Regions from separate parts of the Citrobacter werkmanii genome, predicted to be linked through region 1. Evidence: predicted binding sites of a transcription regulator. Region 1 holds the regulator's gene; each other region holds the start of a gene.
What was found. The regulator PurR, encoded in region 1, represses purine synthesis genes. The targets are predictions, from matches to a motif close to CANGCAAACGTTTGCNTG.

Region 1 (4,230 bases):
AATTTCAGCCAGCGCAACATGATGAATAAAGCCGGTAGCCCAGGTGGCAACAACGCTGATGGCATAAAGAATCAGTAACCATGGCAGCATCTGACGACCTTGCCATTTTTGCAGCGCCGCACGGCAACCGTAACCACCAATTAAGAAGGCGATAGTTTGCGGAACATAGCTCAGGCCAATCACTGCCGGGCTGTAGCCCATTTCGCTAAGGATAAACGGTGAACCCGTCAGCCATGCGAAAAAGCTTGCGGAGCAGGCGGCATAAATCAGTACGTTTCCACGATAAGCTTTCGAGCGCAACAGTGTGGCGAAAGTCAGTTTATCCTGGCTGTCGTCGCGTGCTTTAACCGTCGGTTTTAAACGCAGGGCCGGAAGCATCAGAATCAGGGTAATAGCAAACAGGGTGGCGAAAATGGCCTGCCAGGATAAATGGACCAGAATCCAGCTGCCCAATAACGGCGCGAGAGCCGGTGATAACCCGACCAGCGGCATAATGGTGGCAAAGATGCGGTTTACTTTTTGTGAAGGGTAATAGTCTGTAACCAGCGCCTGCCAGATAACCGACGCGGCACAGACGCCAACGGCCTGAATAAAGCGTAGCGCCAGCAAACCAGTGGCGTTTTCAACCCACAGCATACCCAGACTACCCAGCGCAAAAATAGATAAACCCAACAGTAAAATCGGTTTACGGCCATAGCGGTCTGAGAGCGGTCCCCACAGTAGTTGTGCGACGGCGAAACCCGCTAAAAATAAACTTAGGCTGGCGCTGACGGCAGATGCAGGTGTTTGCAGATCGGACTGAATCGCGGCAAAGGCGGGCAGATACATATCCGTCGCCAGAAAGCCGAGCACGCTAAGGCCCGCCAACCAGACTAAAAAACCTTTCCCAGGTTGCATCATCATTTCTCTTTTTTTAGCAATAGAACAATGCCGCTGAGTGTAGTGAGTGAAATTCACGCTGTGAAACGCTAATATTTGCTTACTGATTTCAAATTTTTTGTAGGCAGAATATGTGGTCGGAATATTCACTTGAAGTGGTTGATGCGGTTGCGCGCAACGGCAGTTTCAGTTCAGCCGCGCAGGAGTTACACCGCGTACCTTCGGCGGTAAGCTACACCGTGCGCCAACTGGAGGAGTGGCTGGCTGTACCGCTTTTTGAGCGACGCCATCGCGATGTGGAATTAACGCCTGCCGGCGCGTGGTTTTTAAAAGAAGGGCGCTCTGTTATCAAAAAAATGCAGATCACTCGTCAGCAATGTCAACAAATCGCCAACGGCTGGCGAGGACAACTGGCAATCGCGGTAGATAACATTGTCCGTCCCGAACGTACCCGGCAGATGATTGTGGATTTCTATCGCCACTTTGATGATGTGGAACTGCTGGTTTTTCAGGAAGTCTTTAATGGTGTCTGGGATGCGCTTTCCGATGGGCGTGTGGAGCTGGCTATTGGCGCCACACAGGCCATTCCGGTAGGGGGGCGCTATACCTTCCGCGACATGGGCATGCTGAGCTGGAGCTGCGTGGTGGCCAGCCATCATCCGCTGGCGTCAATGTCGGGGCCGCTAAGCGATGATACGTTGCGCAACTGGCCGTCACTGGTGCGCGAAGATACCTCGCGTACATTGCCGAAGCGTATAACCTGGTTACTGGACAACCAAAAGCGCGTTGTGGTGCCTGACTGGGAATCTTCCGCAACCTGTTTATCTGCGGGATTGTGTGTAGGCATGGTACCAACACATTTTGCCAAGCCGTGGATTGATAGCGGTAAATGGGTGTCGCTGCAGTTGGAGAATCCCTTTCCTGATGCCGCGTGTTGTCTGACATGGCAACAGAACGATACCTCGCCAGCACTGAGCTGGTTGCTGGACTATTTAGGTGATAGCGAAACGCTGAATAAAGAATGGTTGCGGGAGCCAGATGAGGCCCCCGCACAACAGGCTTAACGACGATAATCGCGGAATGGACCGTCAGCAACGGAGCGGCGTTCTACCAGGCGCGGATGAACCTCGATAGACTGCGACTCTTCGCGTTTATTCACGATGCGGTCTAACAGCATATTAAAGGCCGTTTCACCCAGTGAATCCTTAGGCTGGTGAATGGTGGTTAGCGCTGGCGTGAAGAAGCGGGCGTTGCGCACGTTATCATAACCGATGAGCGAGACATCCTGCGGTACGCGCAGTCCCATCTCATCAGCGGCGCACAGCGCGCCCATCGCCATGATATCGCCACCGCAGAAGACGGCGGTCGGACGATGCGACTGTGAAAGAATTTGCTGCATGGCGCGATAACCGGATTCAGGTTCAAAATCGCCCTGTACAATCCAGTTTTCGGGAACCTTAATCAGCGCTTCTTCCATCGCTTTCATAAAGCCAGCCAGACGACCGGCCCCGGTATTCCGCTCCATCGGGCCCGGGATCGCGCCAATCTCGCGATGGCCGCGTTCTATCAGATACCGACCCGCCATGTAACCGCCCTCGAAAGCGTTATCAATGACCGTATCGGTAAAATCAGCTTTAGCTTCGCCCCAGTCCATGACAACCATCGGAATATGGCGATACTCTTCGAGCATCGAAAGCAGCGATTCCGGATACTCAGAACACATCACTAACAGACCATCAACGCGCTTTTGCGCCATCATCGACAGATAGGCCTGCTGCTTTTCAAGACTGTTCCATGCGTTGCCCAGAATCAGGGTATAGCCTTTCTGGAAACAGTTTTTCTCAACGGCTTCGATAATTTCGGCGAAATAGGCCGCTTCGCTGCTGGTCGCCAGCAAGCCGATAGACTTGGTGTGATTCACCTTCAGGCTGCGTGCAACTGCGCTTGGAGAATAGTGCAGCTCTTTGATCGCCGCCCAAACCGCATTACGCGTTTCTTCCGCGACAAAGCGCGTCTTGTTAATTACGTGTGATACGGTTGTAGTGGAAACGTTTGCTCGCTTCGCTACATCTTTAATTGTTGCCATTACATCTCACTCCAGACCATATCCTAAGCTCCTGAGAATACTCCAGGTAAACGTTTGCCTTCACACACCCTTAACGCAACGTAGGGGTTGCGGCACGCCGGGAAAACGACACGGAACGTCAGGAAGGGGTCAATGGCCGGTACGCTAATCAAGTAAGCGTGGAATTTTGTCTGATCTTAACGAAAAGGGGAAGAGTTAAAAGCAGTTATCAATATAAATCGTGAGAGATTTTTGCTTTCAAGTGTGTAAAAATGCGCAATATCACTTTTTGTGTGGGAATAAAAAGGAGAAAACTTGATGAGCACCGATCTGAAATTTTCGTTAGTGACTACCATTATTGTTCTGGGTTTGATCGTCGCGGGTGGCCTGACCGCAGCGCTGCATTGATTTCCCCGAGGGAGTTAGCTCTCCCTCATCCTTTCCGCATCTATTCCCCCTCTATTGTTTGCGAATAAGCAAAAGTCTTTTGCAATTTTGTTAACTTTATTAATTTTGCGATCAATGTCATGCTTTTGACTCTTATTTTATGTCGCGCCACGGCTCGACGTTACGGAGTCGATATATGAAAATCAATTATCCCTTACTGGCGCTGGCGATTGGCGCGTTTGGCATTGGCACCACCGAATTTTCGCCAATGGGATTATTGCCCGTGATTGCCAAAGGGGTGGATGTCTCGATTCCCGCGGCCGGGATGCTGATTAGCGCGTATGCGGTTGGCGTGATGGTGGGGGCTCCGCTGATGACACTGCTGCTGTCCCATCGCGCGCGACGTAATGCGCTGATATTCCTGATGGCTATTTTCACGCTGGGCAACGTGCTTTCCGCTATCTCGCCGGATTACACCACGCTGATGCTGTCACGTATTTTGACCAGTCTTAATCACGGCGCCTTTTTTGGTCTCGGCTCTGTGGTCGCCGCAAGCGTGGTACCTAAACATAAGCAAGCCAGTGCCGTGGCAACCATGTTTATGGGGTTAACGATTGCCAATATTGGCGGTGTTCCCGCGGCGACGTGGCTTGGTGAGACAATCGGCTGGCGGATGTCGTTTATGGCGACGGCGGGTCTGGGCGTCATCGCTATGGTCAGCCTGTTCTTCTCATTACCGAAAGGTGGGGCAGGAGCGCGCCCTGATGTCCGCAGCGAACTGGCGGTACTTATGCGCCCACAGGTGCTGTCGGCTCTGCTGACCACTGTGCTGGGCGCAGGCGCGATGTTCACGCTTTATACTTACATCTCGCCGGTGCTGCACAGCATTACCCATGCCA
Region 2 (4,230 bases), 1.8 Mb from region 1:
GCCTACCTGCGGCGGGGTTGCGAGCTGAATGTCTTTCGGCACAATCTGGCCGATCAGCGCGTTTAACGACTCGGCGCCAACCGCATTCAGCATCTCTTGCTGCTGCGCGGCGTCCGGTCCGATGTGGCGTTCAATGAAAGCGCCGCTGTTTTCAAGCTGGCTTAACGTCTGTGTCATGGGCGATGGTTCCTGAAACGTGCAGTGAATCGTGATTGTCTCTAACTCAATTGCCCGGTGGCGCTGACGCTTACCGGGCCTACGCGTGCGAAAACGAATACGCAAAATAATTCGCGTTGCAGTGAGTAGGCCGGATAAGCATTAGCGCCATCCGGCACAACATTATTCGTCTTCTAACAATGCTTCGTACGCAGTGGCATCCAGCAGCGATTCGATTTCGCTTTCATCGCTGGCTTTGATTTTGAAGATCCAGCCACCGGCATACGGTTCGCTGTTAACCAGTTCCGGGGAGTCGCTGAGCGCGTCGTTAACCGCGACAATCTCACCGCTTACTGGCGCATAAATATCAGAAGCCGCTTTTACGGATTCCGCAACGGCGCAGTCATCGCCCGCGCTGACGGTCGCGCCAACTTCTGGCAGGTCTACGAAAACCATGTCACCCAACAGCTCCTGAGCATGTTCGGTGATACCAACGGTGTAAGAGCCGTCAGCTTCTTTGCGCAGCCATTCGTGTTCTTTGCTGTATTTCAGTTCTGCAGGTACGTTGCTCATCAATCAATCTCCAAAAAGGATGAATCACGCGACGGCTTTGCCGTTACGCACAAAAACAGGTTTAGTGACTTTTACTGGCATTTCGCGGTTACGGATCTGCACGATCGCTGTCTCACCGATACCCGCAGGGACACGCGCCAGCGCGATGCTGTAGCCCAGGGTTGGGGAGAATGTTCCGCTGGTGATAATGCCTTCATGTTGGTTACCGGAAGTGTCAGTGAAACGGACTGGCAGTTCATTACGCAGCACGCCCTTCTCGGTCATCACCAGTCCGACCAGCTGTTCATGGCCTTTGTCGCGCTGCATTTCCAGTGCTTCACGACCAATAAAGTCGCGGTCGGCAGGTTCCCACGCAATGGTCCAACCCATGTTGGCTTCCAGCGGAGAAATCCCTTCGTCCATCTCCTGACCATACAGGTTCATACCCGCTTCCAGACGCAGCGTGTCACGCGCGCCCAGACCGCAAGGTTTGACGCCTGCTTGTACCAGCGCACGCCAGAAATCAGCCGCTTTTTCATTCGGCATGGCGATTTCATAGCCTGCTTCGCCGGTATAACCGGTGGTTGCGATAAACAAATCACCCGCCTGAACGCCGAAGAACGGCTTCATACCTTCTACCGCATGGCGCTGTTCGTCAGTAAACAACGTGGCTGCTTTTTCCTGCGCGTTTGGCCCCTGCACCGCAATCAGAGACAGGTCGTCACGAACGGTGATGTCGATGGCGTAGGGTTCAGCGTGTTGGGTAATCCAGGAGAGGTCTTTTTCGCGGGTGGCGGAGTTTACAACGAGGCGGAAGAAATCTTCAGTGAAGTAATAGACAATCAGGTCATCTATCACACCGCCCGATGCGTTAAGCATACCGGAGTAGAGGGCTTTACCCGTCTTCGTTAGCTTCGCAACGTCGTTTGCCAGCAGATAACGCAAGAACTCCCGGGTGCGGCTGCCGCGCAGGTCGACGATGGTCATATGCGACACATCAAACATACCGGCATCGGTGCGAACAGCATGGTGTTCATCGAGCTGAGAACCGTAATGCAGTGGCATCATCCAGCCATGGAAATCTACCATGCGCGCGCCACATAGCGTGTGTTGTTCGTACAAAGGAGTCTGTTGAGCCATCTTTTCCTCGTTGAATAAGCGGGGCTACCAACTCTTTCGCGGTGAAATTTTCGCCACGAAACCCAGCACCGCAGCCGCTCCAGGGGCTACGACGCAAACGTTCTCTTTGTCCTGAACTTACCACCGAAACAGACGCTAAACCATAAGGCAAAATTAGCTATCACATTAGCTTATGGCAAAAAATGGCCAGATCGACGACAGAATATAAACCCACAAGCACGCCAAAAAATCAGAACAACAAACAGGAAAGAGAAGAAAAAATCAGCATCAAGCCACATTAAATATGGAAAAAATGTCAAAAATGGCGTTATGAAAAAAACGTGATATTAAAAAAACTAATGCGAAAAAAGGTGTGGAATTAGATTATTTCAAATGAGAGAAGCATCCCGGCGCGAGGGCCGGGAGAGGAAAATGTGACGGGTCTCAAACTCTTAAGATTGTCCTTACGGACGCTAGCGTAGCCACTCGGGAAGATCGTTCAGCCCCATCGCCTGACGGATGAGCTGCGGTTTTACACCCGGAAGGGTATCGGCCAGTTTCAGACCAATATCACGCAGCAGTTTTTTCGCCGGATTCTCGCCGGCAAACAGTTCACGGAAGCCCTGCATACCGGCCAGCATCATTGCTGCGCTGTGCTTACGGCTGCGCTCATAACGACGCAAATAGAGATACTGGCCAATATCTTTGCCCTGACGTTGTAGCCGCTTAAGCTCATCGATAAGCTCTGCCGCATCCATAAAGCCGAGGTTAACCCCCTGGCCCGCCAACGGATGGATGGTATGCGCCGCATCCCCCACCAGCGCCAGACGATGGGCGGCGAACTGACGAGCATAGCGTCCCGTTAGCGGAAACGTCTGCCGTTCGCTTTCAACGTTGCACAGGCCCAGACGGTTATCAAAAGCGATATTCAGCGCCTGATTAAACTCATCAACGCTTGCCTGCTGCATGCGTTCGGCTTCCTGCGGAGAAAGTGACCAGACGATAGAGCACAGATGCGGGTCACTGAGCGGCAGGAATGCCAGGATACCCTCGCCGTGAAACGCCTGGCGCGCAACCGCGCCGTGAGCTTCCTGCGTACGGATCGTCGCCACCAGCGCATGATGACGGTAATCCCAGAAGGTGAGCGGAATGTCTGCTTTATTACGCAGCCAGGAGTTAGCGCCATCCGCGCCGATCACCAGGCGAGCCGTCAGCATAGTGCCCTCTTTCAGAGTCAGAAATGCCTCGTTCTCCCCCCAGGCTACCTGCTGTATTTCAGCGGGCGCCAGCAGCGTAATATCCGGCGAACGCTGCGCCTTTTGCCATAGCGCGTAATGGATCTCTGCGTTTTCGACGATGTGGCCCAAATGGCTGTAGCCCATGCTCTGGTCGTCAAACTCAATGCGCCCGAAGCTGTCTTTGTCCCAGACTTCCATACCGTGATAGCAGCACGCGCGACGGGCAGCGATATCTGACCAGACGCCCAAACGAGTAAGCAGTTTTTCACTGGCGGCATTGATTGCCGACACGCGAAGCTGAGGAGGTGCATCCACCGCCAACGACTGCGGAACATGTTGTTCTAACACCGCAACGCGTAACCCGCTGCCCTGCAAGCCGCAGGCAACCGCCAGTCCCACCATGCCGCCACCGACAATTGCTACATCAACACTTTGCACTGTTTACTCCTGGAAACCGGAACAATCAAAACCGTAGGCCGGATAAGGCATTTACGCCGCCATCCGGCTTACAGGCCATATTTATCGCGCAACCCAACCCAGGGTCCGCTCCGCCAGCGCATCGCGCGCGGGTGTGAATAACTCCATCGCCATCAGCCCGGCATTTCGCCCAACAACCAGCGGGGCCCAGCGGTTGGCAAACAGATACACCAGATTGTTGGTTACGCCAATTGTCGTTTCGCGATCGCGCTCACGACGTTGCTGATAGCGTGCCAGCACTGCGTAATCACCAATATCTTCCGCGCAGTTTTGCGCCTGAGTTAACGTCTCAGCCAGGCTCATTACGTCGCGCAGACCAAGGTTGAAACCTTGTCCGGCAATGGGATGTAGCGTCTGAGCGGCGTTCCCCACCAGCACGGTACGATGGGTAATCGCCTTCAGCGCAGTGGTTAATGACAGCGGATAAGCGCTGCGTTTACCGGTCTGGGTAATACGTCCCAGCCGCCAGCCAAACGCGGTTTGCAATTCACGGCAAAACCGTTCGTCGGACCAGGCCATGATCTCATCGCGCTGATCCAGCGAATGGCACCACACCAGCGAGCAGCGACCATCAGACATCGGGAGCATTGCCAGCGGGCCATGCTGCGTGAAACGTTCAAACGCGCGCCCATCGTGGGGAACGGAGGTCGAGACATTGGCGATTACCGCCAGTTGTTCATAAGGCTGC
Region 3 (4,230 bases), 430 kb from region 1:
GATTCGCGTCGGCGACGAGGTTGAAATTCTGTCCACCGGTCCGGCCAGAGTATATGGCGCGGCAGAAACCGATGATACTGCCCCGGTGCAACAACCCGATGCCACGGTGCTTATCGAGTGGCAGGGACAGACCTTTCGCGGAAATAATCAGCAGGTATTGCTTGAACAGCTGGAAAACCAGGGTATCCGGGTTCCCTACTCATGTCGGGCGGGAATTTGCGGATGCTGTCGAATTCGGTTGGTAGAAGGCGAAGTGAGCCCGCTGAAAAAATCAGCGATGGGAGATGACGGGACAATTCTGTGCTGCAGTTGTGTGCCCAAAACGGCAATCAGGCTGGAAAGTTAAACCGCCTGCTCAAGGCTGAAACTGTCAACAATTGTCTGCGGTTTCAGTCTGTCATTCATGATTTTAATTGCGTCGCCAAGCTGCATGGTGCGTCCGGCAATCACCACGCCCGGTTGCGCCAGCAGACAAAGCGCGGCGTTTTCACCCGGCTCAACCACTAACAGGTTTACCTGTTCATCGGTATCGCTTAAATCGACACAGGCAGCGTCCCCTGGCACTGGCGTCCAGTTAATGCCGTGGGCGACAAAGTGCCAACTTTTTGGCATCTGCGGCTTAAGATAACGAATAGCCACCAGCGCATTGAGCACCAGTTCCGCTTTTTGTTCTTTCGCTAAATCCAGATAGCGGCATTTTTCTTCAAAGGAAAAATAAAGCGCGGCGTCATCAACGCAAAATCCGGAAGGAGTAAAGGCATCAGGCGTGAGCATTTTACGAGCAAAACGCGAACGGAATAACATACCATTGGCTAAATCGAGCATCATACGATCGTGCTCTTCATCATAATACCAGCGCCAGTTATCGTCGGGTTTAATTCGCATCAGTTTCTCTCCTTTCCTTAATCATCGCCGTTACGACAGTATCCTTTTGCCGCTTCGTTTATTGCCCTAATAATAAAAGCTCAGAATGTTTAAATAAGCAACAGTAAAGGAATATAAAACAACCAGGGCTAGAAATAAAGCCCTGGATTGTGATTATGGTAGCATTCAGATATTGGTGACGATTTCTTTAATCAACGGCGGGCCTTTAAAAATAAAGCCCGAATAAATCTGTACGAGGGTTGCGCCGGCGGCTATTTTCTCGCGCGCGGCAATCACCGAGTCAATACCGCCAACGCCAATAATCGGTAACTGACCATTTAATTCCTGAGACAACTGGCGAATAATTTCTGTACTTTTTAATTGTAACGGACGACCGCTCAGTCCCCCCATTTGATCGCAATTTTTCATTCCCTGTACGAGAGAACGATCGAGAGTGGTGTTAGTTGCAATTACACCATCAATATTATGCCGAACTAAACTGTCGGCAACCTGGATCAGTTCTTCGACGGAAAGATCCGGCGCGATCTTTACGGCCACCGGAACATATTTATGGTGGATCGCTTGCAGATCGTTTTGCTTATTTTTAATTGCCGTCAGCAGATCATCCAGCGCTTCACCGTATTGCAGCGTGCGTAATCCCGGCGTATTCGGTGAAGAGATATTAATCGCGATATAACCGGCATAAGCATAGACTTTTTCCATACAAATCAGATAGTCATCTTTGCCGTTTTCTACCGGAGTATCTTTATTCTTACCAATATTAATGCCGAGAATGCCGTCAAAATGTGATTTCTTAACGTTCTCTACCAGGTTATCAACACCCAGGTTATTGAATCCCATGCGGTTGATCAAACCTTCCGCATCCACCAGACGGAACAGACGTGGTTTATCGTTCCCGGGCTGAGGGCGTGGCGTCACGGTACCAATTTCAATTGAACCGAATCCCATCGCACCGAGCGCATCAATGCACTCCCCGTCTTTATCCAGTCCGGCAGCAAGCCCGAGCGGATTTTTAAACGTCAGCCCCATACAGGTAACCGGTTTTGCGGGTACTTTCTGGCGGACAAGCGCTTCGAGCGGCGTGCCGGTAATGCGACGTAACTGCTGGAATGTCAATTCATGAGCGCGCTCAGGATCGAGCTGGAAAAGGGCTTTACGAACGAAGGGGTAGTACATGAACTCTCCTGGATTCCCGGTGTGCAAACCGGGGGCGTATTATGTGCGATCGCGAGCAAAAAGGGAATTGACCTGCGGCAATAAATAGCAATCGTTTTCCTGCTTCTGCCGTTTTATTCATTTTTCAACTTTTCTATCCCGTATAAATCATTTCGATAAACAAAATCTCTCTGCCAGACTGCACAAATTGTTATCAATGTTAAATAAAAGCGAACAATTAGTTATAAGTGGAGATTGAAATTATGCGCGTCATTACTCTGGCGGGAAGCCCACGCTTCCCCTCTCGCTCCAGCGCCTTACTGGAATACGCCCGGGAAAAACTGAACGACCAGGATGTTGAAGTCTGTCACTGGAATCTGCACAACTTTGCCCCAGAAGACCTGATTTATGCGCGCTTCGACAGCCCGGCGCTGAAAACCTTTGTCGAACAACTGCACGACGCCGACGGATTGATTGTTGCAACGCCGGTCTACAAAGCAGCTTACTCCGGAGCGTTGAAAACGTTGCTCGATCTGCTTCCCGAACGCGCACTGGAAGGAAAAGTGGTTTTGCCGCTGGCAACAGGCGGTACCGTGGCGCATTTACTGGCCGTTGATTACGCGCTTAAGCCGGTGCTGAGCGCGTTAAAAGCCCAGGAAATCCTGCACGGTGTTTTTGCTGATGATTCACAGGTCATTGATTATCAGCATAAACCGCAGTTTACGCCCAACCTGCAACTGCGTCTGGACAATGCGCTCGACACCTTCTGGCTGGCGTTGCATCGTCGTGATGTCCAACTTCCTCAATTGAATGCTCTGCGAGGTGCCGCCCATGCTTAATCTGCTCAAGCGTCACACGCCGTGGTTGGCGTTGACCGGATTGCTGTCACTTTCAACGCTCGTCCATGCCGCAGAGTCTGCACCAGACGCGCTGCGCATAGGCTACCAGAAAGGAAGCGTCAGTATGGTGCTGGCAAAAAGCCATCAGTTACTGGAGAAACGCTACCCACAGACCAAAATCTCGTGGATTGAGTTTCCGGCAGGGCCGCAAATGCTGGAAGCACTCAATATTGGCAGTATCGATCTCGGCAGTACCGGTGACATTCCGCCGATTTTCGCCCAGGCCGCCGGAGCCGATCTGGTTTACGTTGGCGTCGAGCCGCCCAAACCAAAAGCCGAAGTGATTCTGGTGCCCAAAAACAGCCCGATCCAGAGCGTTGCGCAGCTCAAAGGGCATAAAGTCGCCTTCCAGAAAGGTTCCAGCGCCCACAATTTACTGCTGCGAGCCTTACAACAGGCCGGGCTGAAATTTACCGATATTCAACCAACATATCTGACACCCGCAGATGCCAGAGCAGCCTTCCAGCAAGGTAACGTTGATGCGTGGGCTATCTGGGATCCTTACTATTCCGCCGCGTTGCTGCAGGGTGATGTGCGCGTGCTAAAAGATGGCTCAGACCTCAAACAGACCGGCTCCTTTTATCTCGCCGCGCGTCCTTATGCCGAGAAAAATGGCGCGTTTGTTCTTGGCGTGCTGGATACCTTTAGCCAGGCTGATGCGTTAACTCTCAGCCAGCGCCAGCAAAGTATTACCCTGCTGGCCAAAACCATGGGACTGCCAGAGCCGGTGATTGCGTCTTATCTTGATCACCGGCCGCCAACGACCATCTCACCCGTCAGCGCCTCGGTTGCCGCCCTGCAACAACAAACCGCCGATCTGTTTTATGACAATCGTCTGGTGCCGAAAAAAATCGATATTCGCCAGCGTATCTGGCAACCCACTCAGCAGACAGGAGCAAAATTATGAGTCTGAACATGTTCTGGTTTTTACCCACCCACGGGGATGGCCACTATCTGGGGACGGAAGAAGGCTCGCGTCCGGTCGATCACAGTTATCTGCAGCAAATCGCGCAGGCTGCCGATCGCCTGGGATTTACCGGCGTGTTGATCCCAACCGGTCGCTCCTGTGAAGATGCCTGGCTGGTAGCCGCCTCCATGATCCCTGTTACTCAGCGGCTCAAGTTTTTGGTCGCGCTGCGTCCAAGCGTAACCTCGCCAACGGTTGCCGCACGCCAGGCTGCAACGCTCGACAGACTCTCTAACGGCCGGGCGCTGTTTAACCTGGTGACCGGCAGCGATCCACAGGAGCTGGCTGGCGACGGCGTGTTTCTTGATCACACCGAGCGCTATG

Region 2: a site for PurR is predicted at 1,939-1,956, ahead of gcvT (glycine cleavage system aminomethyltransferase GcvT). Genes of this name have one in related genera too.
Region 3: a site for PurR is predicted at 2,146-2,163, ahead of pyrD (quinone-dependent dihydroorotate dehydrogenase). Genes of this name have one in related genera too.

Annotation. Positions count from the first base shown of each region.
Region 1 is NZ_CP044101.1:2,484,666-2,488,895, forward strand. It holds gene punC (purine nucleoside transporter PunC) at 1-897, opposite strand, end outside; gene punR (DNA-binding transcriptional activator PunR) at 1,011-1,943, shown strand; gene purR (HTH-type transcriptional repressor PurR) at 1,940-2,965, opposite strand; gene cydH (cytochrome bd-I accessory subunit CydH) at 3,263-3,352, shown strand; gene FOB24_RS12595 (MFS transporter) at 3,528-4,230, shown strand, end outside.
Region 2 is NZ_CP044101.1:4,239,803-4,244,032, forward strand. It holds gene gcvP (aminomethyl-transferring glycine dehydrogenase) at 1-177, opposite strand, end outside; gene gcvH (glycine cleavage system protein GcvH) at 340-729, opposite strand; gene gcvT (glycine cleavage system aminomethyltransferase GcvT) at 754-1,848, opposite strand; gene ubiI (FAD-dependent 2-octaprenylphenol hydroxylase) at 2,301-3,503, opposite strand; gene ubiH (2-octaprenyl-6-methoxyphenyl hydroxylase) at 3,585-4,230, opposite strand, start outside.
Region 3 is NZ_CP044101.1:2,053,448-2,057,677, reverse strand. It holds gene FOB24_RS10395 (YcbX family protein) at 1-346, shown strand, start outside; gene zapC (cell division protein ZapC) at 343-885, opposite strand; gene pyrD (quinone-dependent dihydroorotate dehydrogenase) at 1,051-2,061, opposite strand; gene ssuE (NADPH-dependent FMN reductase) at 2,304-2,879, shown strand; gene FOB24_RS10375 (sulfonate ABC transporter substrate-binding protein) at 2,872-3,846, shown strand; gene ssuD (FMNH2-dependent alkanesulfonate monooxygenase) at 3,843-4,230, shown strand, end outside.